Regions from separate parts of the Rhizobium sp. BK456 genome, predicted to be linked through region 1. Evidence: predicted binding sites of a transcription regulator. Region 1 holds the regulator's gene; each other region holds the start of a gene.
The links. Region 1 encodes LexA, which represses DNA repair genes until DNA is damaged. Its sites were predicted from a motif close to TGTTCNNNNTGTGTTCNG; they were not measured.
Positions count from the first base shown of each region.

Region 2: the regulator LexA is predicted to act here: its motif matches at 3,198-3,215, upstream of FHX03_RS09070 (ribonuclease T2 family protein).
Region 3: the regulator LexA is predicted to act here: its motif matches at 2,930-2,947, upstream of FHX03_RS34565 (ImuA family protein).
Region 4: the regulator LexA is predicted to act here: its motif matches at 4,831-4,848, upstream of uvrA (excinuclease ABC subunit UvrA).

Region 1 is NZ_JACIAO010000003.1:278,720-286,365, reverse strand. Features, by position in the region: gene FHX03_RS10975 (LpxI family protein) at 1-56, shown strand, start outside; gene lpxB (lipid-A-disaccharide synthase) at 53-1,222, shown strand; gene gltA (citrate synthase) at 1,265-2,554, opposite strand; gene FHX03_RS10960 (ComEC/Rec2 family competence protein) at 2,845-5,274, shown strand; gene lexA (transcriptional repressor LexA) at 5,255-5,974, opposite strand; gene FHX03_RS10950 (VOC family protein) at 6,171-7,064, shown strand; gene kdsA (3-deoxy-8-phosphooctulonate synthase) at 7,064-7,646, shown strand, end outside.
Region 2 is NZ_JACIAO010000002.1:572,612-580,257, reverse strand. Features, by position in the region: gene FHX03_RS09080 (ArsR/SmtB family transcription factor) at 1-532, opposite strand, end outside; gene ettA (energy-dependent translational throttle protein EttA) at 695-2,344, opposite strand; gene FHX03_RS09070 (ribonuclease T2 family protein) at 2,443-3,183, opposite strand; gene FHX03_RS09065 (alpha/beta fold hydrolase) at 3,343-4,287, shown strand; gene FHX03_RS09060 (DMT family transporter) at 4,305-5,261, shown strand; gene FHX03_RS09055 (CaiB/BaiF CoA transferase family protein) at 5,278-6,477, shown strand; gene FHX03_RS09050 (thiamine pyrophosphate-binding protein) at 6,491-7,646, shown strand, end outside.
Region 3 is NZ_JACIAO010000008.1:27,280-34,925, reverse strand. Features, by position in the region: gene FHX03_RS21825 (error-prone DNA polymerase) at 1-513, opposite strand, end outside; gene FHX03_RS21820 (DNA polymerase Y family protein) at 510-1,955, opposite strand; gene FHX03_RS34565 (ImuA family protein) at 1,966-2,910, opposite strand; gene FHX03_RS21815 (metallopeptidase family protein) at 3,072-3,509, shown strand; gene FHX03_RS21810 (DUF1737 domain-containing protein) at 3,697-3,903, opposite strand; gene FHX03_RS21805 (HpcH/HpaI aldolase/citrate lyase family protein) at 3,903-4,808, opposite strand; gene FHX03_RS21800 (hypothetical protein) at 4,922-5,155, shown strand; gene FHX03_RS21795 (VOC family protein) at 5,266-5,685, shown strand; gene leuD (3-isopropylmalate dehydratase small subunit) at 5,819-6,427, shown strand; gene FHX03_RS21785 (pyridoxal-phosphate dependent enzyme) at 6,488-7,420, opposite strand; gene leuB (3-isopropylmalate dehydrogenase) at 7,589-7,646, shown strand, end outside.
Region 4 is NZ_JACIAO010000003.1:132,030-139,675, forward strand. Features, by position in the region: gene FHX03_RS10255 (hypothetical protein) at 1-40, shown strand, start outside; gene gyrA (DNA gyrase subunit A) at 376-3,198, opposite strand; gene FHX03_RS10265 (MarC family protein) at 3,448-4,095, shown strand; gene FHX03_RS10270 (single-stranded DNA-binding protein) at 4,180-4,686, opposite strand; gene uvrA (excinuclease ABC subunit UvrA) at 4,970-7,646, shown strand, end outside.

The sequences.
Region 1 (7,646 bases):
CAGGGCTTTTCGTCTGCGGCATCGATCGCGGGCTGCCGGCATGGGGGCTCGAATGAACGGGGCGCCGCTGAAGATCGCCGTCATTGCCGGCGAGGTATCGGGTGATCTGCTCGGCGCCGATCTCGTCGCCGCCCTGAAGCGGGTCCACACCGGGCCGGTGGAACTTGTCGGCGTCGGCGGCGAGGGGCTGCAGGCCGAGGGCTTGCGATCCCTGTTCGATTTCTCCGAGTTGTCGATCATGGGCATCACCCAGGTGCTGAGCCGGCTGCCGAAGCTGTATACGCTGATCCGCCGGACGACCGCTGCCATCGTCGCTGCAAGGCCCGACATTCTCCTCATCATCGACAGCCCGGATTTCACCCATCGCGTCGCAAAGCGCGTCCGCACCGCGCTGCCCGATCTGCCTGTCGTCAATTACGTCTGTCCGAGCGTCTGGGCCTGGAAAGAATATCGCGCCACGCGCATGCTCGCCTATGTCGATCATGTGCTCGCCGTCCTGCCCTTCGAACCGGCGGCGATGCAGCGCCTTGGCGGGCCGGCAACCACCTATGTCGGCCATCGCCTGACCGCCGACCCGGCGCTCTTGGAGACCCGGCGCCGGCGCGCCGACAGGCAGCCCGGCAACGACGCGATCCTGCTTCTGCCCGGCTCACGCTCCTCGGAAATCCAGAAGCTCCTGCCCCATTTCGAGGTGGCGGCAAGCGAACTTGTCGCCCGCAATGGGCCGACGCGCTTTGTTCTGCCGACGGTGACGCACAGGCAAGCGCTTGTCCGCCAACTGACGGCGGGATGGGCGGTCAAGCCGGAGATCGTTGTCGGCGCTGAAGCTAAATGGAAGGCATTCGCTGAAGCCGATGCGGCGATGGCGGCATCGGGAACCGTCATTCTTGAACTGGCGCTTGCCGATGTTCCTGTCGTCTCCGCCTACAAGGTCGACTGGATCATGCGTCTGCTGACGTCAAGCATCAAGACTTGGACTGGCGCACTGCCGAACCTGATTGCCGATTACGCCGTCGTCCCGGAATATCTGAACGACGTCGTTCGCGGGGCAAGCCTCGCCCGCTGGATGGAAAGGCTGTCGGCTGACACCTACCAGCTTAAGGCGATGAAGGAAGGCTATAATCTCATCTGGCAGCGCATGCAGACGGAAAAACCACCAGGCGAACATGCCGCCGAAATCCTGCTCGACGTGCTGGACAAGAAAAAACCCGGTCGTCTCTGACCGGGTTTTCTCCTTTTCGGGCCGATATGTTGGCCGAAGCGATCAGCGCTTCGAAACCGGGATGTAGTCGCGCTTCGGTTCGCCGACATAGAGCTGGCGCGGGCGGCCGATGCGCTGCTCCGGATCCTCGATCATCTCGTTCCACTGGGCGATCCAGCCGACGGTGCGGGCAAGCGCGAAGAGCACGGTGAACATGGTCGTGGGGAAGCCCAGCGCCTTCAGCGTGATGCCGGAATAGAAGTCGATGTTCGGATAGAGCTTCTTTTCGATGAAATATTCGTCGGTGAGCGCGATGCGCTCCAGCTCCATCGCCACCTCGAGCAACGGATCATCCTTGATGCCGAGTTCGCCGAGCACTTCATGCGTCGTCTTCTGCATGATCTTGGCACGCGGATCGTAGTTCTTGTAGACGCGGTGACCGAAGCCCATCAGGCGGAACGGATCGTTCTTGTCCTTGGCGCGGGCAATATATTCCGGAATGTGGTCGACCGAGCCGATCTCATTCAGCATGTTGAGCGCTGCTTCGTTGGCGCCGCCATGGGCCGGGCCCCAGAGGCAGGCGATGCCGGCCGCGATGCAGGCGAACGGGTTGGCGCCCGACGAGCCGGCGAGACGGACGGTCGAGGTCGAGGCGTTCTGTTCATGATCAGCATGCAGGATGAAGATGCGGTCCATGGCGCGGGCGAGCACCGGGTTAACCACGTATTCTTCGCAAGGCACAGCAAAGCACATGCGCAGGAAGTTAGAGGCGTAGTCGAGATCGTTCTTCGGATAAACGAAAGGCTGGCCGATATGGTACTTGTAGGCCATCGCGGCAAGCGTCGGCATCTTGGCGATCATACGCAGGCTGGCGACCATGCGCTGGTGCGGATCGGTGATGTCGGTGGAGTCGTGATAGAAAGCCGACAGGGCGCCGACGCAGCCGCACATGACGGCCATCGGATGCGCATCGCGGCGGAAGCCGGTGAAGAAGCGGCTCATCTGCTCGTGCACCATGGTGTGGTGCGTGACGCGATAATCGAAATCCTTCTTCTGCGCGGTGGTCGGCAGTTCACCGTAGAGAAGCAGGTAGCACACTTCGAGGAAGTCGCCATGCTCGGCCAGCTGCTCGATCGGATAGCCGCGGTGCAGCAGCACACCTTCGTCGCCGTCGATGTAGGTGATCTTGGATTCACAAGATGCGGTCGAGGTAAAACCCGGATCGTAAGTGAAGGAAGCGGTGTTCTTATAGAGAGCACCGATATCGATGACGCTCGGGCCGATCGTGCCGTTCTTGACGGCTAGGTCGACAGATTTGTCACCGATTTTTATTGTAGCGCTTTGATCCGTCATACTGATCCTCCGAAATGGCGGTGGCGCCATAAAAGCGCCATAGGGGTTAAGCGTCCTCACCGATAGCTATATGATCGCGAAGCTAATGCCAAGTTACCGTGACGGCATTTTGTGCATTGCGGCATCACCTTTTAGGCACTGCAGCGATGAGCTGCGCGCATACCGGAAGCCAATGATTCGACTGCTCTTTTGGCGGTGGCGATTTTCGCTCATATTTCAATCGATTATTCTTGCTCGTTTTGATTGAAGGTTGCATTCTGCCCGCAGGCGCGGGTGATCTTGGGCGGGGCATGGAGGAATTGACGACAGTCGAATTGCGGCCGGAAGCGGGCGCCGGCCTGGCCGATTCCCCAGGTTTTGCCGCGCCCGCGGTGGTGAAACGGTCGGCAAGGACCCAGTCCGCGATGCCGTTGCGCCACCGGCTGCCGGCCGCGGCCTCGCAATCGCTGCGTGCCGGAATCCGCATGCTGGGCGAGGAGGCCGACCATGGCCGACTGCTGCTGTTCTCGCCGGTCTTCCTCGGCGCCGGGGCGGCCTTCTGGTTTCTCGCGCCATGGGATTTTCCCCTCGTCGCGTCGCTTCTCTGCCTAGCGATGCCGGCGGTCGTGGTTCTCGTCGCCGGCCCCAGCCGGCCGGTGCTGCAGGCCAGCTTCCTGGCGTTGGCGCTTTTCGCCTGCGGCATGCTCTCAGCACAATTCGAGAGCTGGAGGGCTTCGACCGTGATCCTCGATTCATCCGTGACGACGACGGTGACCGGCCGTGTCGAACGGCGGGAAGGCGATGGACGTGGGCGTTGGCGCTACATCCTTGCCGTCACCGGCACGGAGGCGCCGGAGCTGAAGCGGCGGCCGGGGCGCATCACCGCGATCGTCCGCGGCGCCGATACGCCTTTCGAGATCGGTGACATCATCACCGGCAGGGCGCGGCTGACGCCTCCGGCAGGCCCAGCGCTGCCTGAACTCAACGATTTCTCCTTCAGTGCCTATTTCGACGGCATCGGTGCCAACGGCTTCTTCTATGGCGCTCCGGAGAGGGATTTGGGGGCGGGCCCGCAGGGTGCAATGTCGACGTCGGAAGCAATGCTCGAATGGCTTTACCGGCTGCGCAGCGGTATCGGCGATCGCATTCGATCGATCCTGCCCGGCGATACGGGCGCTTTTGCCGCTGCTCTGGTGACCGACGAGCGGCGCGCCATCTCGAATGCGACGACGGAGGCGCTGCGCCAGTCCGGCCTTGCTCATATCGTCGCGATCTCGGGCCTCAACATGGCGTTGTCGGCCGGCATCTTCTTCGTCGGCTTCCGGATGCTGCTCAGCCTCTTTCCAGGTGCTGCCCAGGCCTATCCGACCAAGAAGATCGCCGCAGCAGGCGCGCTCATCGCCGTCACCGCTTACTACCTGATCTCCGGCTTCGGGGTCTCGGCTGAACGCGCCTTTATCATGATGGCCATCATGCTGATTGCCGTCTTCTTCGATCGGCCGTCGATCAGCCTGCGCAATGTCGTGCTCTCGGCCCTCGTCATCATCGCCATTTCGCCCTCCGAAGTCCTGGGCCCGAGCTTCCAGATGTCCTTTGCCGCGACATTGGCGCTGGTATCGGGTTATCAGTTGTGGAAGGAGCGGCGCATTCGCGAAAACGCTTTGCTGAGGCTGCCGGTCTTCCGGCCGCTCGTTGCGGTCGCCGGTTTCTTCGGCGGCGTCTTCCTGACTTCGCTGATCGGCGGTTTTTCCACGGCGCTGTTTTCGATCGAACATTTTCATCGCCTGACCGCTTACGGCCTGCCGGCAAACCTCGCGACGATGCCGATCATCTCCTTCATCGTGATGCCGGCCGGGCTGCTGGCGATGTTGCTCATGCCGTTCGGTCTGGACGCTCCGCTCTGGAAGGTGGTCGGCTTCGGCCTTGATCTGGTGATCGCGGTCGCCAAGACAGTGTCCGGCTGGGGCGGCGATATCGGCGTCGGCCGCTTGCCCGCCTGGTATTTCGCCATCGCCGTGGCAGGCTTCCTGCTGCTGACGCTGCTCCGCACCCGGCTGCGCCATGCCGGCTCAGCAATCCTCGCCGTTTCGACCTTCATTCTGTTGATTCTGCCGGTTTCCCGGCCGCCGGATCTGGTGATTTCGGAGGATGGCGGTCTGGTCGCGCTCGTCGAGACCGCGGCAATGGCTTCCAATCGTGAAAACCCGCCGGATTTCATCTTCGACCAGTGGCAAAGAGCGCTGGTCCTGCCGACGCATCACCCGCCGAAGATGCTGGGTGGCCCCGCTATCCCGCCGGAGGGGGAAGACCGACGCGTCAGGCTTTCCCGCGAGCAACAGAATGAAGCAAGGACAGCGATGCGGGGGGCCGCCGCGGGCGGTGAAACAAACCGCTTCTCCTGCGTCAAAAAGGCCTGGTGCATATCAAGGCTTGGCAATGGCCGTGTGGTAAGCATCATCGACAATGCCGCTTATCTCGGCCCGGCCTGCGATGCAGCCGATATCGTCGTGACGCCGGTCCGCCTGCGTTTCAACAGCTGCCGCTCAGGCGCGACGCTCTTCACCGGTGAGACGCTGCGCAAGACCGGTTCCCTCGAGCTGCGCTTCGCAGATACCGGCCTGGAGGTCGCAACCGCATTCGAAACGCTGTCGCGGCCATGGATGCGCCAGCGCGCCTATGACTGGCGCAGCAACAGTTTTACCGAATCCGGCCTGTCCAGTGTCAGTGATAGCGGCGAATGAGGCCGACGAGCTTGCCCTGCACCTTGACGCGGTCGGGCCCAAAGATCCGGGTCTCGTAAGCCGGGTTGGCCGCCTCAAGCGCGATCGAGGCGCCCTTGCGGCGGAAGCGCTTCAGCGTCGCTTCCTCGTCATCGACGAGGGCAACGACGATGTCGCCGGGGCTTGCGGTGCTGCCGTTGCGGATGATCACCGTGTCGCCGTCGAAGATGCCGGCGTCGATCATCGAATCGCCCTTCACCTCCAGCGCATAATGTTCACCGGAGCCGAGCATGTCGGCGGGAACGACGATGTCGTGGGTATTGTTCTGGATTGCCGATATCGGAACACCGGCAGCGATTCGGCCCATGACCGGCACCGAGACCGAGTTGCCGTTGTCGGCGACGGGTTTTACAGGCGCGGGGGCGGCGACCGGCTGGGGCTTGCCGAGGCTGCCCTCGATGACGCTCGGCGAAAAGCCGCGCCGGGGCTGGATGCTGGGACTATAGGCTTCGGGAAGCTTGATGACCTCGAGCGCCCTGGCGCGGTTCGGTAGGCGGCGAATGAAACCGCGTTCTTCGAGCGCTGTAATCAGGCGATGAATGCCGGATTTGGAGGCCAGATCCAGGGCATCCTTCATCTCGTCGAAAGATGGCGGAACGCCGGATTCCTTCATGCGCTCATGAATGAAAAGGAGAAGCTCCTGTTGTTTGCGCGTGAGCATCGGCGTGTGACCCCTGATTGAAACAAATCCAGAACAGACACTATATGTTCCATATGTGTTCTGCAAGTAGCTAAATTTCCGTAAAACTTGCCGCCAACTCTTTGAGATTTTTATTTTCATTCGCCGGATTGGCACACATGTCTTGCATTGGGGGTGGTGCTGTCGCACATCTCTTATCGTTTGAGGGAGGGATATGATGAACGAGCGTTCCGCCAAACCGCACCCGCTGGATCATGTCGTGCTGCCCGTCGTCAATATCGATCTGGCCCGCGAGCGGCTCGGCAAGCTCGGCTTCACGGTTGCCGCCGATGCCCGCCATCCCTTCGGAACGGAGAATGCCTGTGTCTTCTTCGCCGACAAGACCTATCTGGAGCCGCTCGGTATCGCCAGCGTCGAGGAGAGCGAGGCCTCGGCGCGGCAAGGGAATGTCTTCACCGCCCGCAACCGGGCCTTCCGCTTCCGTTGCGGCGATGAGGGGCTTTCGGCGGTGGTTTTCGGCACCGAGGATGCCGGCCACGATCATCGGCACTTCGCTGCCGGCGGATCGAGCGCCGGCGAGATGCTGGAGTTCAGCCGGCCAATGAAGATGCCGGACGGTTCCGAAAGCGTCGGCAGCTTCAAACTGGCCTTTGCAGCGGATCTGCTTGCGCCGGACTTCTTTCTCTTTACCTGCCAGCGCATCAATCCATTGCCCGCCGACCGCGGCGCGCTGGAGACACATGCCAATGGCGTGACCGGCATCGCCGAGATCGCGCTGTGCGCGCCTGATGCCGCCGCCTACGCCGGTTTCGTCAGCCTTGCCATGGCGCAGTCGGCGGTCGAGAAAACCGGTTTCGGCGTCAATATCGCGGCGCCGAATGCGAAAATCAGCCTGATGACGCCGGAGGGGCTGGAGGCCTATTTCGAGGTTGCCGTCTTATCCGCCGACCGCGGCCTGCGCGGCCGGGCCATCCTCTTCACCGTCGCCGATCTTGCCGTGACAGAAGCGCATTTGGCTGCTAACGGAGTGACCTACACGCGCAAGAACAATCGCATTCTGGTGAAGCCGGCGCCCGGGCAGGGCACGCTTTTCGCCTTCGAGGAAAGATGATGAGCACTGATACGAATTCGGAAGTCAGGATCGGCGAGGGCGCAGGCCAGGTCACCTTTTCCAATACCGGCCGCCTGTCGCTGATTGCCGGCCCCTGCCAGATGGAGAGCCGCGACCACGCTTTCATGGTTGCCGGCACGCTCAAGGAGCTCTGCGCCAAGCTCGGCATCGGCCTCGTCTACAAGAGCTCCTTCGACAAGGCGAACCGCACCTCGCTGTCGGCCGAGCGCGGCATCGGGCTTGAAAAAGGCATGCAGGTCTTCGCCGATCTCAAGAAGGAATTCGGCTTTCCGGTTCTCACCGACGTTCATACCGCCGAGCAATGCGCCGAAGTGGCAAGGGTGGTCGATGTCCTGCAGATCCCGGCCTTCCTCTGCCGTCAGACCGACCTTCTGATCGCCGCCGCCGAGACCGGCCGTGCCGTCAATGTCAAGAAGGGCCAGTTCCTCGCCCCCTGGGACATGAAGAACGTCCTGAAGAAGCTCAACGCCAGCGGCAATCCTAACGTGCTGCTCTGCGAACGCGGCGCCTCCTTCGGCTACAACACGCTGGTTTCCGACATGCGCTCGCTGCCTATCATGG
Region 2 (7,646 bases), on a different contig from region 1:
AGAGCCCCGACAGCAGTTCGAGGATGCGGCCGGTGCCGGTGCCGAGATCGAGGAGCGAATCGATCGGCTGACTGCCGAGCAGCCGGATGACGGCGGCGTCGACCTCTTCATCGGCGGCATGCAGGCGGCGAAGCTCGTCCCACTCAGCGGCGTTGCGGCTGAAATAGGCCTGCGCCCGCTCGGCTCGCTGGCGCTTGACCTGCGACAGCCTTTCGCCGTCGCGAAGCACGGTCGGATCGTTCTCGGAGACATGCTTCAGTAATGCCCGCACCAGCATCGCCGCCTTGCCCTCCTGCTTGAGGCGGAAATAGGCCCAAGCGCCTTCCTGGTAGCGTTCGATCAGTTCGGCCTCGCCAAGCAGCTTCAGGTGGCGGGAGATGCGGGGCTGGGATTGGCCGAGAATTTCGGTAAGATCGGTTACCGTCAGGTCGCCACCGTCGAGAAGCGCCAGAAGACGCAGGCGCGTGGGCTCGCCGGCCGCCTTCATGACGTCCACCAGCGCATCCAGTCCAAGCTTCAAGGGTTCGCTCATCTTCAGTCCAATCAAGATATAAAGATATCTTTATGTGATTTGGACGATGGTGACAAGCGGCATTTCGCGCTTGAGCGAAATTGCCTGCTCAAATTGCGACAGGCCAGACGTGAAAAAGCCCCGGTAGAAACCAGGGCTTCGTGACTGCAAAAACGGCTGCAATCAGCGCGTCAGGCGCTTATGGGCCTGGCTGCCCGGATTGAGGGCATCGGGACCAAGACGACGCACCTTGTCCTGCTCATAATCCTCGAAATTGCCTTCGAACCATTCGACATGGCCTTCGCCTTCGAAAGCCAGGATGTGCGTCGCCAGGCGGTCGAGGAACATGCGATCGTGGCTGATGATGATGGCGCATCCGGCAAACGCCTCAAGCGCGCTTTCGAGCGCACCCAGGGTTTCCGTATCGAGGTCGTTGGTCGGTTCGTCGAGCAGCAGCACGTTGCCGCCGGCCTTGAGCATTTTGGCAAGGTGAACGCGGTTGCGCTGGCCGCCCGAGAGATTGCCGACCTTTTGCTGCTGATCGCCGCCCTTGAAGTTGAATGCGCCGCAATAGGCTCTGGAGTTCATATCGAACTTGCCGAGCTTGATGACTTCGGCGCCGCCAGAGATTTCCTCCCAGACGGTCTTGCTGCCGTCGAGTGCGTCGCGGCTCTGGTCGACATAACCAAGATGGACGGTCTCACCGATGCGGATCGATCCCGCATCCGGCCTTTCCTGGCCGGTGATCATACGGAACAGCGTCGTCTTGCCGGCGCCGTTCGGGCCGATAATGCCGACGATGCCGCCCGGCGGCAGCTTGATCGACAGGTCGTTGATCAGCGTGCGGCCCTCGAAGCCCTTGGTGATGCCTTCCATCTCGATGACCACCTGTCCCAAGCGCTCGCTGACCGGGATGATGATCTGCGCATCGCCGGGACGCTGCTTTTCGGCCGCCTCCACCAGCTGTTCATAGGACTTGATACGCGCCTTGGACTTGGCCTGACGAGCCTTCGGGCTGGAGGCGATCCATTCCTGTTCGCGGCTGATCGCCTTCTGGCGGCCGGCCTCTTCCCGGTTTTCCTGCTGCATGCGCTTGGCCTTGGCGAGCAGGTAGGCCGAGTAATTGCCTTCGTAGGGAATGCCGCGGCCGCGGTCGAGTTCGAGGATCCAGCCAGTGACGTTGTCCAGGAAGTAGCGATCGTGGGTGATCATCATCACGGCGCCCGGATAGTCGCGCAGATGCTTTTCGAGCCAGGCGATCGTCTCGGCGTCCAGGTGGTTGGTCGGTTCGTCGAGTAGCAGCAGGTCCGGCTGCGACAGCAGTAGCCGGCAGAGCGCGATACGGCGGCGCTCGCCGCCGGACAGGCTGGTGACATCGGCGTCGCGCGGCGGGCAGCGCAAGGCTTCCATCGCCATCTCGACCTGGCTTTCCAGATCCCAGAGGTTCTGGCTGTCGATGATGTCTTGAAGCTTGGCTCCCTCTTCCGCCGTCTCGTCGGAATAGTTCATCATCAGTTCATTGTAGCGTTCGAGCACGGCCGTCTTCGAGGCAACGCCTTCCATGACGTTTTCGAACACCGTCTTGTTGGGATCGATATGCGGCTCCTGCTCGAGGTAGCCGACCGTCGCTCCTTCGGCGAGCCAGGCTTCGCCGGTATATTCCTTGTCTTGGCCGGCGATGATGCGCAGCACAGTGGATTTACCGGCGCCGTTTGGCCCGAGAATACCGATCTTGGCATCCGGGTAGAAGGAAAGGTGGATGTTCTCCAAGATCTTCTTGTTGCCATAGGCCTTGTTGAGGCCGGACATATGATAGATGAACTGACGTGCCATGCTGCGCTGCTCCGGGCGGGAAACTTCGATTGTGCCGCTATGTAGGCGAAACAGCGCCTTCGGGCAACGCCGAAACCCGGTTTACGCAGGATTTCCGGTCAGAAGCCCGCTGCGTCGACGACGCCCTCGTCGCAGCCGAACGTCGTTTTTCCCGCGCCCTGGATCAGATCGCCAAGCCCGGTGCTCTTCGCCGACGCCGCCCCGGCGGCTTCCGAAAGCCCGATGGTCAACCCGCTGATCATCTTGACATTGCCGGCCCGACGGCAGCTCATTTTGACGCGTTCGCCGGCACCCGGCCCGAAGCTCTTGTCGAAAGCCGCCTTGATCGCCTCAGCCTTGACCGGCTTGCCGATATTGGCGGCGAAGAGATCGCGCACGGCCGAGGTGTTGAGCGCGCCGACGAGGTGCACGCCGACGCCGAAATAATCCTCGGCGCTCATTTTCGTGCAGGTGCCGTGCTTTACCCATTCATGTCGTTCCAGGCCGGATTGTGTGCCGGGCATCGCCTTTGCCAGCGCCGCCTGCGTCTCGGCCGACAGCGTAACCGCCGGCAGCGTGTCCCACTTGCCGTCCTTGTCGGCCGCTTTCTGCTCGGCGCTCACGCCGCAATAATCCTGCCGCATCGGCCAGAGCCCGTGCAGCGAAAAATTCGTCGCATCGGCGCGCTCGCCGGTCTGGCTTGCGCATTCGGCCTTCTTCTGATTCGTCTGGCAAAAGGCCGGCTGCCAGCTCGCCGAAAGAATAAAACGGGTGCGCCCACTAGCCTCCTGCGCCACGGCGGCGCCAGCAAGAACCATCGATACGGCGAACGTCAAGGTACGCAACTGCATGCTGCTCATTTCAACCCCCAAAAAAGAACAATACAGGAACAAATAAGCACGAAGATCGAAGACCCGCAACCCTGAATCGCAGCAGGAACGCAATTTGTTATCGGATAAACCCGGAACCGATGTTGCTTTTGGGCGGTGATCTGGTCTGTTGCCGCAAGGAGGATCCCGATGTTTTCTGAAACACAAAGGCTCGCTTCGACGGGGGCGTCGCTCGCCTATCACCATGATGAGGCCGTCGGCCCGGCACGCGGCATCCTGTTGATATCGCACGGTCTCGCCGAACATTCGAAACGCTATCGCGCCTTTGCCGAGGCGATGGCGGCGCGCGGCTATCATGTTTATGCCCATGATCATCGCGGCCACGGCGAGACAACGGCGCCCGACGCGCCGGTCGGCCGCTTCGCCCGGCGAGGCGGCGTCGACAGGGTGATCGGCGACGTCCTTGCCATGCGCGCTCACGCGGCCATGCGCCATCCCGGCCTGCCGGTAATCCTCTTCGGCCATTCGATGGGGGGCCTGATCGCCCTTAATGCCGCCGTCACGGCGCCGGCCGATTTTAACGCCGTCGCCGTCTGGAATTCGAATTTCGCCGTCGGCCTTGCCGGCCGCGCCGCCCAGGCGATCCTGCTTGCCGAACGCATGCTGAAGGGCTCCGACGTGCCGAGCGGCCTGTTGCCGAAGCTCACCTTCGCCGCCTGGGGGAAATCGATTGCGGGCCGCCGCACCGAGTTCGACTGGCTGTCGCGCCTTCCCGGTGAAGTCGACAAATATGTCGCCGATCCGCTCTGCGGCTTCGACGCCTCGGTCTCGCTCTGGCTCGATCTCTTCGAAATGACGTTTCGCGCCCCGCAGAAGCTCCATCTGGATCGGCTGCCGCGCGACCTGCCGATCCATCTGGTAGGCGGCGGAGAAGACCCGGCAACCGAGCGCGGAAAAGCCGTGCTCTGGCTGTCAAACCATTTGAAAGCCTGCGGCTTCTCTCGTATCAGCACTGAGATATATCAGGACATGCGGCACGAAACGCTGAACGAGATCGGCGCGGATGCTGCAACCGCCGCCTTTGCGGACTGGTGCGACGAGGCCCTCGCCAGATTCCAAACGGCAAGATCCTGAGCCAGAGAGATTCCGTCATGAGCAGCACCTCCGCCCGCCCCGTTTCCTCAGCCTCCGAGGTGACGACAGGGCTCGCGCTGATGTTTCTTTCGGTGATGTTTTCGCCGCTGATCGATATTTTCGCCAAGCTTGCCGTCGTCACCATCCCCTCCGCCGAGGTTACCGCCGGCCGCTTCGTCGTGCAGGCGCTCTGCATGCTGCCGATCGTCATATGGCGGCGCAGCTTTGCCGATTTCTCGTGGCGCCAGAGCCTGTTCCATGCCATCCGCGGCTTGATCATCACCGTCTCGATGATCTCTTTCGTCACCACGCTGAAATACATGGCGGTTGCCGACGCGATTGCGATCTTCTTCGTCGAGCCGATCATGGTGACCATCCTCGGCGGCATCTTCCTGAAGGAGACGATCGGCTGGCGGCGCTATACCGCCTGTGGCGCCGGCTTCTTCGGGGCGATGCTGATCATCCAGCCGAGTTTCCAGGAAGTCGGCTATATCGCCCTCCTGCCCGTCCTCAGTGCGCTTTGCATCGCGATCTTCGTGCTGATGACCCGCGTCCTCTCGCACCGGGAAGATCCCTGGGCGATGCAGTTCCAGATGGGCATCTGGGGCCTCATCTTCTGCGCCGTCCTGCTTTTTATCGGCGATGGAAGCGGCTCTGATCTCTTCGATCCCGTCGTGCCCGAAGGCAGCGCCTGGTTCTACGTCGCCGGTGTCGGCGCCATGGCCGCAATTGCGGGCATCTTCGGCGTCTATGCCTATCGCGCCGCACCCGCCTCGACGCTGGCGCCGCTGCAATATTTTGAAATCGTCTCAGCGACGATCTTCGCCTGGCTGGTTTTCGGCGACTTCCCGGACGCGGTCAAATGGCTCGGCATCGCCATCATCACGGCATCGGGCTTGTACATCCTCTGGCGCGAGCGCCGCTTTGCTTCAAGGCCTCTATCCGATACATCTGAGGCGACGCTGGCGCCGTAAAGACCGACGAGGGAATATGACGCAGACCACGAAAAAGCCGCCGCTTGCAGGCATCCGGGTGATCGAGCTTGCCCGCGTGCTGGCCGGCCCCTGGGCCGGCCAGATGCTTGCCGATCTCGGCGCCGACGTCATCAAGGTAGAAAACCCCGACGGCGGCGACGATACCCGCCAATGGGGGCCGCCCTTCGTCGAAGGCGCGGACGGCGAAAATCTCTCGGCCGCCTACTACCACGCCACCAATCGCGGCAAACGCTCCGTCACCGCCGATCTGAAGAGCGCCGAAGGTCAGGATCTCGTCCGCCGCCTGGTTGCGTCAGCCGATGTGGTGATCGAGAACTTCAAGCTCGGCGGTCTCGTCAAATACGGGCTCGATTACGACAGCCTGCGCAAGGTCAACCCGAAGCTCGTTTATTGCTCGATCACCGGCTTCGGTCAGACCGGCCCCTATGCCAGCCTCGCCGGCTATGATTACATCGTCCAGGGCATGTCCGGCTTCATGTCGATCACCGGCGAGCCGGACGGCCAGCCGATGAAGGCCGGCGTTGCCATCGCCGATATCTTCACCGGCATCTATGCCGTCTCGGCGATCGAGGCCGCCCTGATCCACGCGCTCAAGTCGGGCGAAGGCCAGCTCGTCGACATGGCCCTGCTCGACGTGCAATCGGCCGTTCTCGCCAATCAGAACATGAACTACTTGGTTTCCGGGGCCGCCCCCACCCGCCTCGGCAATGCCCATCCGAATATCTCGCCCTATGAGGTCGTGCCAGCGGCGGACGGTTTTCTCATTCTTGCCATCGGCAATGACGGCCAGTTCCGCCGCCTCTGCGCCATCCTCGGCCTGGATGCGATCGCCGGCGACGGGCGTTACGCCACCAACAAGGCCCGCGTCGCCAATCGCGGCGAAGTCCGCCGTCTCGTCTCCACCGAGACGCTAAAATGGCGCAAGGCGGATTTGTTGAAGGCCTGCGAGGAGAATGGAGTTCCCGCCGGCCCGATCAACACGATCGAGGAAATGTTTGCCGATCCGCAGGTAGAAGCCCGCGGCCTGCGCATCGATCTTGCCGATCGCGCCGGTACAGTCATCCCCGGAGTCAGGACGCCGGTAGTGCTGTCGGAAACGCCGCTGCACTATAGCAGGCCGAGCCCGCGTCTCGGCGAACACACCGAAGAGATTCTGGCGGAACTCGCCGAGCGCGAGAGGAAGGCATCGTCATGAAGAAGGCATTGTCATGAAGAAGACTGGCGGGGAACTAATCGTCGAGGCGCTGAAGGCGAACGGCGTCAAGCGTCTGTCCTGCGTGCCCGGCGAGAGCTTCCTTGCCGTTCTCGATGCGCTACGCGACAGCGACATCGATGTGATCGTCTGCCGCCAGGAAGGCGGCGCGGCGATGATGGCCGATTGCTGGGGCCGGCTGACCGGCGAACCCGGCATCTGCATGGTCACCCGCGGCCCCGGCGCCACCAACGCGTCTGCCGGTCTGCATATATCAAAGCAGGATTCGATCCCGATGATCCTCTTCATCGGCCAGGTGCAGCGTGAAGCACGCGAGCGTGAGGCTTTCCAGGAGGTCGAATTCCGCCGCGCCTTCACCGAATTCGCCAAATGGGTGGGCGAGATCGACGATGCCGCCCGCATTCCCGAGTTCGTCACCCGCGCCTTTGCGATCGCAACCTCCGGCCGCCCCGGCCCCGTGGTGCTGACGCTGCCGGAGGATATGCTGCGCGACGAAGTCGAAGCGCCCCGCGCCAAGCGTTATGTCAGCGTCGAGGCCCATCCCGGCCGCCGCCAGATCGACGATCTCTATCTGAGACTGCTCAAAGCCGAGCGGCCGATGGTGATCGTCGGCGGCACGCGCTGGGATGCCGATGCCGTCGCCGATTTTGCAATCTTCGCCGAACGGTTCCAATTGCCGGTCGGCTGTTCCTTCCGCCGGCAGATGCTGTTCGATCATCTCCACCCCTCCTATGCCGGCGATGTCGGCATAGGCATCAATCCGGCGCTGGCAAAGGAGATCAAGGAGAGCGACCTGCTGATCCTGCTCGGCGCCCGCATGTCGGAAATGCCGTCTTCGTCCTATACGCTGATCGATCTCCCCTACCCCCAGCAATCGCTGATTCACGTCTATCCCGATGCGTCCGAACTGGGCCGCATCTACCGCCCGGATCTCCCCATCTGCGCCGCACCTGCCGATTTCGTCGCGGCCCTTGCCGATCTGGAAGCGCCGGCCGAGCCGCATTGGGCGGAGCGCACGCAGCGCATGCACCAGGCCTATCTCACCTGGTCGAAACCGCCGGCGACAGGTCCGGGCGCCGTCCATATGGGGCCGATCATGGAGTGGCTGGAAGCCAATACCGGGCCGGAGACGATCTTCACCAACGGCGCCG
Region 3 (7,646 bases), on a different contig from region 1:
TTCCAGCGCCGACTGGCCCTCCTGATGATCGATAAGGGTGCGATCGGGAACCAGTGCGAGCATCATCTCGTCCCCCCATTCCATCAGCTCCGCTTCCGTCAGGATGCAGTTCCCCTTGACCGCTTCTTCCTTCAGATTGCCGGCGCTGAGAAGACGGCAGAGATTTGCCCAGCCCCGCCGATTGCGTGGGTAGGCGAGGATATCCGGCGTGTCATCTGAAAAGACCAGGCGGGCGCCCGGCTGAATCCGGATGGGCTCGAGAATCTCTTCCCGTTTCCCTTCCTTCTCCGCCTTGGCCAAGATCGCCTCTCTGTTCCTGTATCTCTCTTCGAGCTGCAGCGCCTGCGCATGCGCCCTGACCACGCCGGCAACCGAATTCCGATCCGCAATGCCGAGACCGCCGAGCCTGAGATGAGCGGCCTGCACGACCATCTCTTCCGGACCGGAGGCGCCTTCGAGAAACGAAAAATTCGTTCTCACGCCGATCTCGAAAAATGCGGACCCGCTCTTCATGCAAACACACCGTGCATGAACCAGCGAGGATCGAGTTCGCGGCCATAAAAACCGCGACGATAGATCCAGAAGCGATGTCCGGTCTCGTCCTCGATGCGAAAATAGTCGCGCGCCTCGGCGTCATCCCCATCGATCCACCATTCCATGGCGATCCGTTCCGGCCCTTCGCTTCTTGCCACCTGATGCTGCAAGCGCCGCCAGCGGAAAATCTGCGGCGGACCATCGGGCACTTCGGCAAGCATGATCTCGACCGGCTCCGGCGTGGCGAAGAGCCGCAGCGGGCGCTCTTGGCGGAAAGGAAGCTGGATATCCTGCGCCGCCATCCGCTTGGGAAGACGATCCATCACGGGAACGGTGATGACGGCGCGTTCCGGCACATGGCTCTCGCGGAGCTGGAAGCTTTGCAGGCAATCCGCACCCAGCCGGGCCGAGACCCGGTCGACGAAAACAGAAAGCGAGATCTCTCCCTGACGGTCGCCCTCGAAATCACCCTGCGCCTCATTGAAGGGATCATGCCGCAACACATTCAACCGCAGGATTTCGAAACCATAGCCGGCATCGAGATCGTCATAAACCGCCTGCAATCGCTCGGAAAAAAGCCCGGCAATGAATTTTGGTTCGCGAAGCGGCTGCGAAGCGCCGACGGCGATACGAAAAACCCTGCCGTCGACGCGGAACAGCATCAGTTCGAACACCCGCCCGCCAATCCCCCGCGTCTCCAGCGACGGCTGCAGCGATATGGCGACCTGCCGGGTGACGGCAAGGATCTGTTCTTCCGTGCCGATCGGCTCGATCAGGCGGCTTTCGGCCGAGAGGCTGGCGACCGGACGCCGCGGCGAGACCGGCTCCTCCTCGCGTCCCAGCGCCTGGTCGAGACGCAGAAGCAGTCCTGCGCCGAACCGGCGGGTCAGCGGCGCGCGCGGTGCATCGATGACGTCGCCGACATATTTCAGGCCAAGCTTCCTCAGCGCATCGACGGTTTGTCCTTCCAGCCGCAAGGCTGCAACCGGCAAGGACATCAGCACCTGCTCCGCCTCCTCGTCTTCGATCACGCTGCCTTGCCCGAAGCGCGACGCGGCCCAGGAAAGGCCTGGTGAGGATGAGATGGCGCCACGCGCATCGATCCCCATATGAAAAAGCCGCGACAGCACATCCTTGAGAAGCGCCTTTTCCCCGCCGAAGAGATGGGCGCAGCCGCTAATGTCGAGAAACAGACCGTCCTTGCCGTCGAACGCCACCAGCGGCGTATAACGGTCGCACCAGTCGGCAATGGCCTCCAGCAACCGGCGGTCGGCTGCCGGATCGTCTTCGGCGACCTCGAGCGTTGGGTACATGGCGCGCGCTTCGGCAACGCCCTGATCCTTTTTCAGCCCCAGCCGCTCTGCCAACTCGTCCAGCGCCGTCAGCCGCATGGCATTGTTGAGCTTGCCGGAACAGACGATAGGCGGTGCCTCAGGACGCCCTGTCGAACGCCAGGAGAGCCCCCATCGCCTGCGGGCGATGCGGTCCGTTGGCAGATGCGGAAAGCTGAGCGCCAGAATACGCTGACGGCTCGCCTGGAGGACGAACGTGGTTTGGCTCGGCGAGAGGGAGAAATTCGCGTTCATGGGGGTTCCACTCCAGAAAAAAGCAGAGCGGGGCCGGATTACGGCCCTTCTCCAGCGTGAGACGGAAAATCGGATTGCCGATGCTGCCGGAAAGCTTCGATTCCCCCGGCAACGGCCGCAGAGCGGATGGACCCGGTTCGACATGCAGACGGAAGGCCGCACTGCTTGCCTCCTCCGCCCCGGCCTGGCGGACAAGAAAGAGCGGACGGCGGGCAGCACGCGCCCGAAGACTGAGCCTGCGGCTTTCGGTCAGGCCGAAATGGGCGGGATTGCCGCGCACTTCGAAGATGACGGCCGAGAAGGCAGCGCTTTCCAACGCGGTTTCCACCAGCCAGAGCGCCTCGTCCAGCTTGCGCGGCGCCGCATGGAGAAACCGCTCCGGGCTCAGCCCGAAATCCCGCAGCCCGGGAGCATAGGGACGACCGGCCTCCAGCGTGCCGACGGCATCGCCGATCCAGAGCAGCGGCAGAAGCCTGCCGGCATCTGCTTCCTGCTTCTGCAGTCGCGCGGCGACAGCCATCGCCAGCCCGCTTGCCGCACCGGCATCACGCGACAGAGCGGAGCGGAATTCGGTGATCGCATCGAGGGGCAGGCCGCCTTCCAGCGCCTCGTCAAGACACTCCACCCCAAACGCCAGCGGCGGCAGACTGCATCTCCGAGCTGTCTTTCCCCCCTCTGCCAAGGCTTCCCGCTCCGCTGCCGCAAGCGCCGGCGCGGGCTTCCCCTCCAGTTTGGCGATGGTTTCGCGGAGCGCAAAAAGCCGCTCGCGCGCCAGGGCGTGCTGCGCCATGGCGTTCTCCAATCCGTCTTGTTCCTGTTATGTTCTTATAGATTCCAGAGAGCTAATGAAGAGTCAACGGCCATTTTCTATGAATTTATTCCTGCCTTTGATTCCGCACTCGAAAATCGGCGATAAAGGTTCTATATGGGCCCGCAAAGGAAGGAATATTCATGGCCCGCATAGACCAGAGCGATGATTGGCGGGACCGCCATGCGCCGACGATCAGCACCTTCGAGTCGCTGGCCATGGAGGCCTATAGCCATCTGCCGGATGAATTTCGCCAGCTGACGACCAACCTTACGATCGAGATCGAAGATTTCCCCGATGACGATGTTTTCGAGGACATGGCGCTGGAAACCCCTTTCGATCTTCTCGGTCTTTTCGAGGGCAGGGGTATTTCCGAACGTTTCACGCTGGAAACCGGCGAGATGCCGAACCGCATCCGCCTCTACCGGCGCCCCATTCTCGATTACTGGGCCGAGAACGACGAGACGCTCGGCGATATCATCACCCACGTCCTGATCCACGAGATCGGCCACCATTTCGGGCTGAGCGACGACGATATGGAGCGGATCGAGGCAAGCGCCGAGGAAGCCGCCGAGCGCTAGCGCATCGGCCCGAAAATCGGAATCGATTTTCGGATAGCACGATGCGTAGATTCAAACTGTTACAGCGTCCTTTGCGCGTCTGAAGACGCGCGGCGCTGTAATACATGTCGCCCGGAAAGTGTGCAGCAGTTCCGGGATAACGACGTGCACAAACAAAGAGCTGAAGCCGTGCTTCCGGCAGGACGCGTTATTGCTCGGAGAGCTTTATCTCGGGATGATAATCCTTGCCTTCGACCGTCTTGACGACGGCCTGGCCGCACTGCATCGCGCCGGTTGCGGCATTGAAGGCATAGGTCGGCGAGCCCTCCAGCGACCAGCCCTTGTTGAGGGCGGCGGTGACCTTGTGGCAGAAGGAAGCGTCGTCGGGACCGGTCAGGAAGCGGTAGAGTTTCATCAGGCGGGCTTTCTTGCAGAAATCAGGCGAGCTTTATGAACCAGAGCCTCGGCTTGGACAAGATGCAGCCGTTCGATCATCCGCCCGCCTGAATTGATGACATTCAGCCCCTGGGAAGCCGGATCGGCAAAGGCGGCGATGATCGCCTCCGCTTCCGCAATCGCTGCCGGATCCGGGCCGAAATGCCGATTGGCGGCCTCGATCTGGGTCGGATGGATCAGCATCTTGCCGGCAAAGCCCATGGCCCGGCCCTGCAGGCATTCGGCATCGAAACCCTGCTCGTCCCTGAAATCGTTGAAGACGCTGTCGATCGCATCGAGCCCGTAGGCGCTGACCGCCAGGACGACCTGCATCAGCCACGGCACGAGATAGGTTCGTCCCGGCTGCGGCAGGACGCCTGTTTCCTTGCGCAGATCATTGAGCCCGACGACGAGGCAATCGAGCCGCGACCCCGGCGTGCGGCCGGATTCGGCGATCGCTCCGGCATTCAGCACGCCGCGCGGCGTCTCGATCATCGCCCAGATGCGCAGTTCCTCCGGCGCATCTGAATCGGCGAGCAGATCGCCCATATCGGTGATATCCCGAGGTCCGTCGACCTTGGGAAGCAGAACGGCGTCGGGCAAAAGCGCCTTGACCAGATCCAGGTCCGCCGGCCCGAATTCGGATGACAAAGAATTGATGCGGATGATCCTCTCCTTGCCCTCAAGCGGCGGGCCGGCAAAAAAGGCGCGCAGATTTTCCCGCGCTTGCCCCTTCTTCTCGGGCGAGACGGAATCCTCCAGATCGAAAATAACCGTATCGCAATCAAGCGAATGGCTTTTTTCGAGCGCCCGGAGATTAATGGAGGGCACGCTCAGCACCGAGCGGCGCAGATTTAACGAACGGCGAGGGATGGTTTGGCTCATCGATCATTAGTGCCAAGCTTCGCAAAGCCCGGCAAGACAACAAAAAGCCATGCTTGCCTTGCAGAGAGGAAAAAGAAGGACCACATTCCTTTCCGAAGAAAGGTCTAAAACCCATGCAGAACATTCGCTCCATCTTCTTCATGCTTGCCGGCGCCACCGTTTTCGTGGCCATGCTGCTTTTCACCTTCTCGGTGACGCTTGCCGTCGGCGGTATCCTGACCGTGCTGATGGTCGGACGTGCGCTATCGATGAAGATGAAGCCCGCTCCGGTGCGCGCCAAGGCAAACAATGGCCAACGCGAAATGCGCATCTGGAACGACGGCCGCGGCACGATCATCGATCTCTGAATGGCTCACGCTTAAAAAACCTGACTGACACTGTCGCATCATGCTTCCATCATACGTCTTAGAAGCAGCCGAGCATTCTGCCGGCGCTTCAAAACGAATGGAGGAAGAGCATGGATGCGACGGAAAACAATCCGGTCAAGATGCCGCCGGTCAAGAATGGCCTGCTGCCCTATCTGACGGTCGGCGGCGCTGTGAAAGCCGCGGAATTCTACAAAAAAGCTTTCGGCGCCGAAGAAGCCTATATCGTACCGGTCGACGAGAGCGGCCGGACGATGCATGTGCATCTCTACATCAACGGCAGCTCCCTCATGCTGTCGGATGCCTATCCCGAATACGGCCATCCCTTCAAAGGCCATGAAGGCTTCGCAATCCAGCTGGTTATCGACGATATCGATTTCTGGTGGGATCGCGCCGTCGCTGCCGGCGCCGAAGTCGTCATGTCGGTCGAACTGATGTTCTGGGGCGACCGTTACGGCCAGCTTCGCGACCCGTTCGGTGTCCTCTGGGGCCTGAACGCACCGACCAAGTGACGGCACATATGCAGAGGGCAGGCCGCGCGAAACGTCGCGTGGCTGCCTTTTCCAAAGATTCTCCTTCATTTCGGCGGAAAACTGGACTAGATGCAAATTCAGGAAAGTAGATTGCTGAAATGGAGCATGGGTCATGGATAAATTCGTGAAGCTCACGGGCGTTGCTGCGCCGCTGCCGGTCGTCAACATCGATACCGACATGATCATTCCGAAGGATTATCTGAAGACCATCAAGCGCACTGGCCTCGGCACCGGACTTTTCGCCGAAGCCCGTTATAATGAAGACGGCTCCGAAAATCCGGATTTCGTGCTGAACAAGCCGGCCTATCGCGACGCCAAGATCCTGGTCGCCGGCGACAATTTCGGCTGCGGTTCCTCGCGCGAACACGCTCCCTGGGCATTGCTCGATTTCGGCATCCGCTGCGTGATCTCCACCAGCTTCGCCGATATTTTCTACAACAACTGTTTCAAGAACGGCATCCTGCCGATCAAGGTCAGCCAGGAAAATCTCGACAAGCTGATGGACGACGCCTCGCGCGGCTCCAACGCCATCCTGACCGTCGACCTTGAGAATCTCGAGATCACCGGTCCCGATGGCGGCTCGATCAAGTTCGATCTCGACGAGTTCAAGCGCCACTGCCTGCTGAACGGCCTCGACGACATCGGCCTGACGCTGGAAAAGGGCAAGGCGATCGACAGCTTCGAAAAGAAGAACGCCGCTTCGCACCCCTGGGCTGCTTAAGCCCTCCAACTGGTGATCGATCAAGCCGGGCCTTCGCCCGGCTTTTTCTTTGATATCAGGTCAGAGAAACTTCTCTTTCCAGAGCCGCAGCTTTTCGAGCGATACGCCGATGCCGCCGCAGACTTCGATCAGCGGATTGTCAAAGCGGGCAAACAGCTCGGCATGCACATCGGCAACGGCAAGTGCTGCACCGCAGGCCGGCTCGACCAGAATGCGCTGCGCATCGGCAAATTTCAGACAGGCGGCAACCGCATCGGCGTCGCTGACGAGAACACTTTCGATCGGATGCTGTTTCGGCAAGTCGAAGACATGCTGCGCCACCTGCCGCGCGCCGAGCGACGTGGCAATCGAGGTGATGGCGGGCAGGGTGATACGTTCATTCGCCTTGAGGCTGGCGTTCAGCGAGGCCGCCCCTTCGGTTTCGACGGCAATGACAGGCACATCGGCAAGCCCATTGCGCTTCAACCCCTCGACAATACCGGCAAGCAGCCCGCCGCCGCCGACGCTGGTGACGACGCAATCGAATTTTGCACCCTTCGCCACCACCTCGTCGATCAGCGTCGCATGACCATCCCACAGAAGCGGATGGTCGAAGGGATGCACATAACTCGCCTTGCGGCTCTCCGCGAGTTCGACGGCATGGGCATTGGCTTCGTCGAAAACCGACCCGTGGACGAGGACATTGGCGCCCGTTGCGGCGATCGTCTGCCGGACATCGGCCGCCGTCGTTTCCGGCACGACGATGGTGACCGGCACGCCGAGCGCCCGGCCGGCATAGGCCGCGGCAATACCGGCATTGCCGCCGGACGCACAGAAGATCTCGCGCGCGCCATTTTCCACTGCGTGCTGGCAAAGCCGGCCGACGCCGCGCAGCTTGAAGCTGCCGGAAGGCTGCAGCGCATCGAGCTTCAGCCAGAGCCGCTTGCCGCTGGCGCTGTAGTCAGGCGCTGTCTGAACCAAGGGCGTATCGAGATGGAGCGGTGCTAAAGGCATGGGAAACATCCGGGGACATGGAAGGTAAGATGCCGTTCTAGCCTGTTTGCAAGCGCAGGAGCAATCATCACGACCGAAACCGAAGCGTACCGATTCACTGCTTCTCTCGCTTGAAATGCCCATTTCCGGGGTCTAAGAAACCGCAACTTGTTTTTCCAGGAGGGTTTCATGACTGTGCGCAATCTTTTCCTGCTGCCGGGTGACGGCATCGGTCCCGAGGCGATGG
Region 4 (7,646 bases), 150 kb from region 1:
CTATGCTTCGGCCCGGACGGCCGTACTGGGCCAGTACTGAGGGGCGAGAACGCAACTCCCCAGGAAAGGAATGCCTATGTTCACGATCTTGACAGTGCTCACCGCCCTTATCAGCGTCATGTTCATAGTGTCTGTAGCCTCGACAATATCTGCGCTTCGGCGCGAAGGTGAAGAGGTAAAGGCGCTGAACGAAAAACATAGCGCATTCTGACATTCCTCTTATCCCAACTCCTTCCCCACCTTGAGCGGCACCCCTTCCGCTGCCAAGGCCATTCAAAGCCGGATGCACCCAGCGTCCGGCTTTTTCTTTGGGCCGGTAAGGACGAGCGCGGGTTAAAAAGAAGAGGGCGGCCCGAAGCCGCCCTTTTTACTTGATCAGTCCTCAGCCGGCCCGGCCGGGTCACCATCGGCAGTCGGCGCCTCGCCGGCAGCCGCTTCCTCGGTGGTGGCGGCGCCTTCGGCGACCTCGACAGCCTCCTCCGTCTCATCCTCCTCCGGCTCGCTGATGCGTTCGACAGAGACGACCTTCTCGTCCTTGGCCGTCGAGAAGATGGTGACGCCCTTGGTGGCACGGCTTGCGATGCGGATGCCGCCGACCGGCACGCGGATCAGCTGGCCGCCATCGGAAACCAGCATGATCTGGTCGCCATCATCGACGGGGAAGGCCGCGACCAGTTCACCGATCTCGCCTGTCTTCGACGTGTCGGTGGCGCGGATGCCCTTGCCGCCGCGGCCGGAGATGCGGAAATCGTAGGACGACGAACGCTTGCCGAAGCCCTTTTCGGAGACGGTGAGCACGAATTGCTCGAGCTGCTTCAGCTCCTCATAACGCTCGTCGGAGAGCTGTCCCTCTTCGGTGACTTCCTCGCCGACCAGCGCGATCTCCTCGGCCTCACCTGTCGTCAGGCGGCGGTCGTTGGCGGCGCGCTTCAGATAGGCGGCGCGCTCCCACGGCTCGGCGTTGACATGGCGGACGATGGTCATCGAGATGATGCGGTCGCCGCCGGCAAGGCTGATGCCGCGCACGCCGATCGAATTGCGGCCGGCAAAGACGCGGACGTCGTCGACCGAGAAGCGGATGCACTGGCCGAGCGCCGTCGTCAGCAGCACGTCGTCATTTTCCGTGCAGGTCTCGACGGAGAGGATTTCGTCGCCCTCCTCCTCGAGCTTCATGGCGATCTTGCCGTTGCGGTTGACCTGGACGAAGTCCGACAGCTTGTTACGGCGAACCGTACCGCGCGTCGTCGAGAACATGACGTCGAGATTGTCCCAGCTCTCCTCGTCCTCGGGCAAGGGTAGAATGGTGGTGATGCGCTCGCCGGGGGCGAGCGGCAGCATGTTGATCAGTGCCTTGCCGCGCGAGGTCGGCGTGCCGATCGGCAGGCGCCAGACCTTTTCCTTGTAGACGATGCCGCGCGAGGAGAAGAACAGGACCGGAGTGTGGGTGTTGACCACGAATAGCCGGCTAACGAAATCCTCGTCGCGAGTGGTCATACCGGAGCGGCCCTTGCCGCCGCGGCGCTGGGCGCGATAGGTGGTCAGCGGCACGCGCTTGATATAGCCGAGATGCGAGACGGTGACGACCATGTCCTCGCGGGCAATCAGATCCTCGTCGTCCATTTCGAGGCCGCCATCGACGATCTCGGTGCGGCGCGGCGTGCCGAATTCGTCACGCACGGCAGTGAGCTCATCCTTGACGATGCTCTGGATGCGGACGCGCGAGGAGAGAATATCGAGGTAATCCTTGATTTCCTCGCCGATCTTGTTGAGTTCGTCGCCGATTTCGTCGCGGCCAAGGGCCGTCAGACGGGCAAGGCGCAGTTCGAGGATGGCGCGGGCCTGCTCTTCGGACAGGTTGTAGGTCAGGTCCTCGTTGATGCGATGGCGCGGATCGTCGATCAGACGGATCAGGCTTTCGACATCTTCGGCCGGCCAACGGCGGGTCATCAGTTCTTCGCGGGCCGACTGCGGATCGGGCGCCTGACGGATGACGCGGATGACTTCATCGATATTGGCGACGGCAATGGCGAGACCGACCAACACATGGGCGCGATCTCGCGCCTTGCGCAGCAGAAATTTCGTTCTCCGGCTAACGACTTCCTCGCGGAAGGAGACGAAGGCGCGCAGCATGTCGAGCAGGGTCAGCTGCTCAGGCTTGCCGCCGTTCAGCGCCACCATGTTGCAGCCGAAGGACGTCTGCAGCGGCGTATAGCGATAAAGCTGGTTGAGGATGACCTCGGCATTGGCGTCGCGCTTCAATTCGACGACGACGCGATACCCCTGACGGTCGGATTCGTCGCGCAGGTCGGAGATGCCTTCGATGCGCTTGTCGCGCACCAGCTCGGCCATCTTCTCGATCATCGTCGCCTTGTTCACCTGGTAGGGGATCTCGGTGATGATGATCTGCTCGCGGTCGCCGCGCATCGGCTCGATGGCCGCGACACCACGCATGATGACCGAACCGCGGCCGGTCTCATAGGCCGAGCGAATGCCGGCACGGCCGAGGATCTTCGCACCCGTCGGGAAGTCGGGGCCGGGAATGATCTGCATCAGGTCCGGCAGTTCGATAGCCGGATCGTTGATCAGCGCGATACAGCCGTCGATGACTTCCGACAGGTTATGCGGCGGAATATTGGTCGCCATGCCGACGGCGATGCCGCCGGCGCCGTTGACGAGCAGGTTCGGGAACTTGGCGGGCACCACGACCGGCTCGGAAAGCGTGCCGTCGTAGTTGTCGCGGAAATCGACGGTTTCCTTGTCGAGATCGTCGAGCAGCGAATGGGCTGCCTTTTCGAGGCGGCATTCGGTGTAACGTTCAGCCGCCGGCGGATCACCGTCGACCGAGCCGAAATTGCCCTGGCCATCGATCAGCGGCAGACGCAGCGACCAGGGCTGGGCCATGCGGGCCAGCGCATCGTAGATCGCCGAATTGCCATGCGGATGGTATTTACCCATCACGTCACCGGTGACGCGGGCGCATTTGACGTATTTCTTGTTCCAGTCGATGCCGAGCTCAGACATGCCGTAAAGGATGCGCCGGTGCACGGGCTTCAGGCCGTCGCGCACGTCGGGCAGCGCGCGGCTGACGATGACGCTCATGGCGTAATCGAGATACGACCGCTGCATTTCCTCCATGATGGAAATGGGCTCGATGCCTGGCGGGAGCTTCCCGCCGCCGGGGGGTGTTTGCTCAGTCAAAACAGATCACGATCTCTTCTAGAATCACTTGAAGATTTATAGCGGAAAGCCTGTTCCCGCGCCAATTTCACGGGGCGTTTTGAACAGGCTTTTGCGGCTTAAAGAGGGTAAAACATGCAAGTAGCGCGGCCGCACCGGACAAATCCGCCGCGGGCCGCCGCGGGATATTTGCCAAATCGGAATCGCCGCTTCACAATCACAAAAACCACGCATAAAAACCATGCGGCTATATGGGGTTTTCGAGGGACGATGGCAAGCGCCGACCAATTGATCAACGCCTTCACGACGCTCATCGTCACCATCGATCCGCCGGGGCTCGCACCGATCTTCCTGGGGCTGACGACCGGCATGAGCCGCGCCCAGCGCACGCAGGTGGCGCTGCGCGGCTCGACCATCGCCTTCATCATCCTTGCCGTCTTCGCGCTGTTCGGCGCGAGCGTGCTCGGCGTGCTCGGGATCTCGATCGGCGCCTTCCGCATCGCCGGCGGGCTGCTGCTCTTCTGGATCGCCTTCGAGATGGTGTTCGAGCGGCGGCAGGAGCGCAAGGAGAAGGCCACCGAAGCTGCCGTCACCAAGGATCATATCGAAAATATCGCCGTTTTTCCCCTCGCCTTGCCGCTGATCGCCGGCCCGGGCGCGATCTCGGCGACGATCCTGCTTGCCGGCACGCTGCCGACCTCCGTCGAAAAAGCCCAGTTCATCGCCGTCATCGCCGCCAATCTGCTGCTGACCTTCCTCATGCTGCTGATTGCCGAAAGGCTCGACCGCTTCCTCGGCGTCACCGGCCGGGCGATCCTGACGCGGCTCCTCGGCGTCATCCTCGCCGCCCTAGCGGTGCAATTCGTCGTCGACGGCGCAAAGGCGGCGCTCAATCTGATCAGCGCGACACCGCACTGAACGGTGCAAACCAAAGAAAAAAAGCATGACGCCATCAAAGGCATCATGCTCTCGGATAGTCTACAGAGCCGGGAAAGCGGTTGATCAGAACGGGATGTCGTCGTCGAGATCGCGCGAGAAATTACCGCCGCCACCGCCGCGGCTCGGCGATGAAGAGGGAGCCGGGGCGCCGTAGTCATCGCCATAATCATTGTTGCTGCTGCCTCGGCCGCCGCCGGAGCTTGCACCGCCGCCTTCGCCGCGGCCGTCGAGCATGGTCAGGGTCGAACCGAAGCCCTGCAGCACCACTTCCGTCGAGTAGCGGTCCTGGCCCTGCTGGTCCTGCCATTTGCGGGTCTGCAGCTGGCCTTCGATATAGAGCTTGGCGCCCTTCTTCACATATTGCTCGACGACCTTGCAAAGGCCTTCGTTGAAGACGACGACCGTGTGCCATTCGGTCTTTTCACGGCGCTCGCCGGAATTGCGGTCACGCCAGGTCTCCGAGGTCGCGATACGGAGATTGGCGATCGGCCGGCCATCCTGCGTGCGGCGGATTTCGGGGTCCGCACCGACGTTTCCAATCAGAATTACCTTGTTTACGCTACCAGCCATGCTTTTCACCCTGCCTGCCGCCCTGCCCGGCGGCGTTTCAATCGATCGGCGCACCTTAAACCATCACGGACCGCCGATGCGCATGGGCGGCATTTAATCCACATGTTTATCCATCAGAACGCCGCATGCATCCATCAGGAATTTTGTTCTTTATTTGTTCTAGTTTATCCTTATGATCGTGTCAACAGAATCGAAAACCTTCGGTGTTGCGGACATTCAGCCTCGACTCGCCGGTCGGCATCACTAAATAAGGGCTGTTATCCCAAAGGACCAAGCTGAGACGATGAGCGAACTGAAGACGATCTCCATCCGCGGCGCGCGCGAGCACAATCTCAAGGGCATCGATCTCGATCTGCCGCGCAACAAGCTGATCGTCATGACCGGGCTTTCGGGCTCCGGCAAGTCCTCGCTTGCCTTCGACACGATCTATGCCGAGGGCCAGCGCCGTTATGTCGAGAGCCTGTCGGCCTATGCCCGGCAGTTCCTCGAAATGATGCAGAAGCCCGACGTCGACCAGATCGACGGGCTGTCGCCGGCGATCTCGATCGAGCAGAAGACCACCTCGCGCAACCCGCGCTCGACGGTCGGCACCGTCACCGAGATTTACGACTATATGCGCCTTCTCTTTGCCCGCGTCGGCGTTCCCTATTCGCCGGCGACCGGCCTGCCGATCGAGAGCCAGACCGTCAGCCAGATGGTCGACCGCATCCTCGATTTCGGTGAGGGCACCCGTCTTTATATTCTTGCGCCGCTCGTGCGCGGGCGCAAGGGCGAATACAAGAAGGAACTGGCGGAGCTGATGAAGAAGGGCTTCCAGCGCGTCAAGGTCGACGGGCAGTTCTACGAGATCGCTGAGGCGCCGGTACTCGACAAGAAATATAAGCACGACATCGACGTGGTGGTCGACCGTATCGTCGTGCGTTCGGATGTCTCCGCCCGCCTGGCCGACAGCCTGGAGACCTGCCTGAAGCTCGCTGACGGGCTGGCAGTTGCCGAATTTGCCGACAAGCCGCTGCCGCCGGAAGAGACCTCGGCCGGCGGCTCGGCCAACAAGTCGCTGAACGAGACGCATGAGCGCGTGCTGTTTTCGGAGAAATTTGCCTGCCCGGTTTCCGGCTTCACCATTCCCGAGATCGAGCCCAGGCTGTTCTCGTTCAACAATCCCTTCGGCGCCTGCCCGACCTGCGACGGCCTCGGCGCCCAGCAGAAGATCGATCCGGATCTGATCGTGCCCGAGCCCGAACGGACGCTGCGTGACGGCGCGATCGCCCCTTGGGCCAAGTCGACCTCACCCTATTACAACCAGACGCTGGAGGCGCTCGGCAAACATTACGGCTTCAAGCTCGGCACCCGCTGGAACGATCTTTCCGACGAGGCCAAAGACGTCATTCTCAACGGCACTGAGGACAAGATCGAATTCCATTATGCCGATGGCGCCCGCTCCTATACGACGCAGAAGAATTTCGAGGGCATCATCACCAATCTCGAGCGCCGCTGGAAGGAGACCGATTCCGCCTGGGCGCGCGAAGACATCGAGCGCTTCATGTCGGCGGCCCCCTGCCCGTCCTGCAACGGCTTCCGCCTGAAGCCAGAGGCCCTGGCGGTGAAGATCGACACGCTGCATATCGGCGAAGTGACCGGTATGTCGATCCGCGTCGCCCGCGACTGGTTCGAGACACTGCCGGCAAGCTTCAACGCCAAGCAGAACGAAATCGCCGTGCGCATCCTCAAGGAAATCCGCGACCGGCTGCGCTTCCTCAACGATGTCGGCCTGGAATATCTGAGCCTGTCGCGCAATTCCGGCACGCTGTCGGGCGGCGAAAGCCAGCGTATCCGGTTGGCCTCGCAGATCGGCTCGGGGCTGACGGGTGTCCTCTACGTGCTCGACGAGCCGTCGATCGGCCTGCATCAGCGCGACAATGCCCGGCTGCTCGACACGCTGAAGCACCTGCGCGACATCGGCAACACCGTCATCGTCGTCGAACATGACGAGGACGCGATCATGACGGCCGACGACGTCGTCGATATCGGCCCGGCCGCCGGCATTCACGGCGGCCAGGTCATCGCCCACGGCACGCCGCAGGACATCATGGATAATCCGAAGTCGCTGACCGGCAAATATCTGTCCGGCGAACTCGGCGTTCCCGTACCCCACGAGCGCCGCAAGCAGAAAAAGGGCCGCGAGATCAAGGTAGTCGGGGCGCGCGGCAACAATCTGAAGAACGTCACGGCGGCAATCCCGCTCGGGGTGTTCACGGCAGTGACCGGGGTTTCCGGCGGCGGCAAATCCACCTTCCTGATCGAGACGCTCTATAAATCGGCAGCACGCCGCGTCATGGGCGCACGCGAAAACCCCGCCGACCACGACCGCATCGACGGCTTCGAGCATATCGACAAGGTGATCGATATCGATCAGTCGCCGATCGGCCGCACGCCGCGCTCGAACCCGGCGACCTATACCGGCGCCTTCACGCCGATCCGCGACTGGTTCGCCGGCCTGCCGGAAGCAAAAGCACGCGGCTACCAGCCGGGCCGCTTCTCCTTCAACGTCAAGGGCGGACGCTGCGAGGCCTGCCAGGGCGACGGCGTCATCAAGATCGAAATGCACTTCCTGCCCGATGTCTACGTCACCTGCGACGTCTGCCACGGAAAACGATACAATCGCGAGACGCTCGACGTCACTTTCAAGCAGAAGTCGATCGCCGACGTACTCGACATGACGGTAGAGGAAGGCGTCGATTTCTTCGCGGCGGTGCCGGCAGTGCGCGACAAGCTGCAGGCGCTGAAGGATGTCGGCCTCGGTTACATCAAGGTCGGCCAGCAGGCGAACACGCTTTCCGGCGGCGAGGCGCAACGCGTCAAGCTCGCTAAGGAATTGTCGAAGCGCTCGACGGGACGCACGCTCTACATTCTAGACGAACCGACGACCGGCCTGCATTTCCACGACGTCGCCAAGCTGC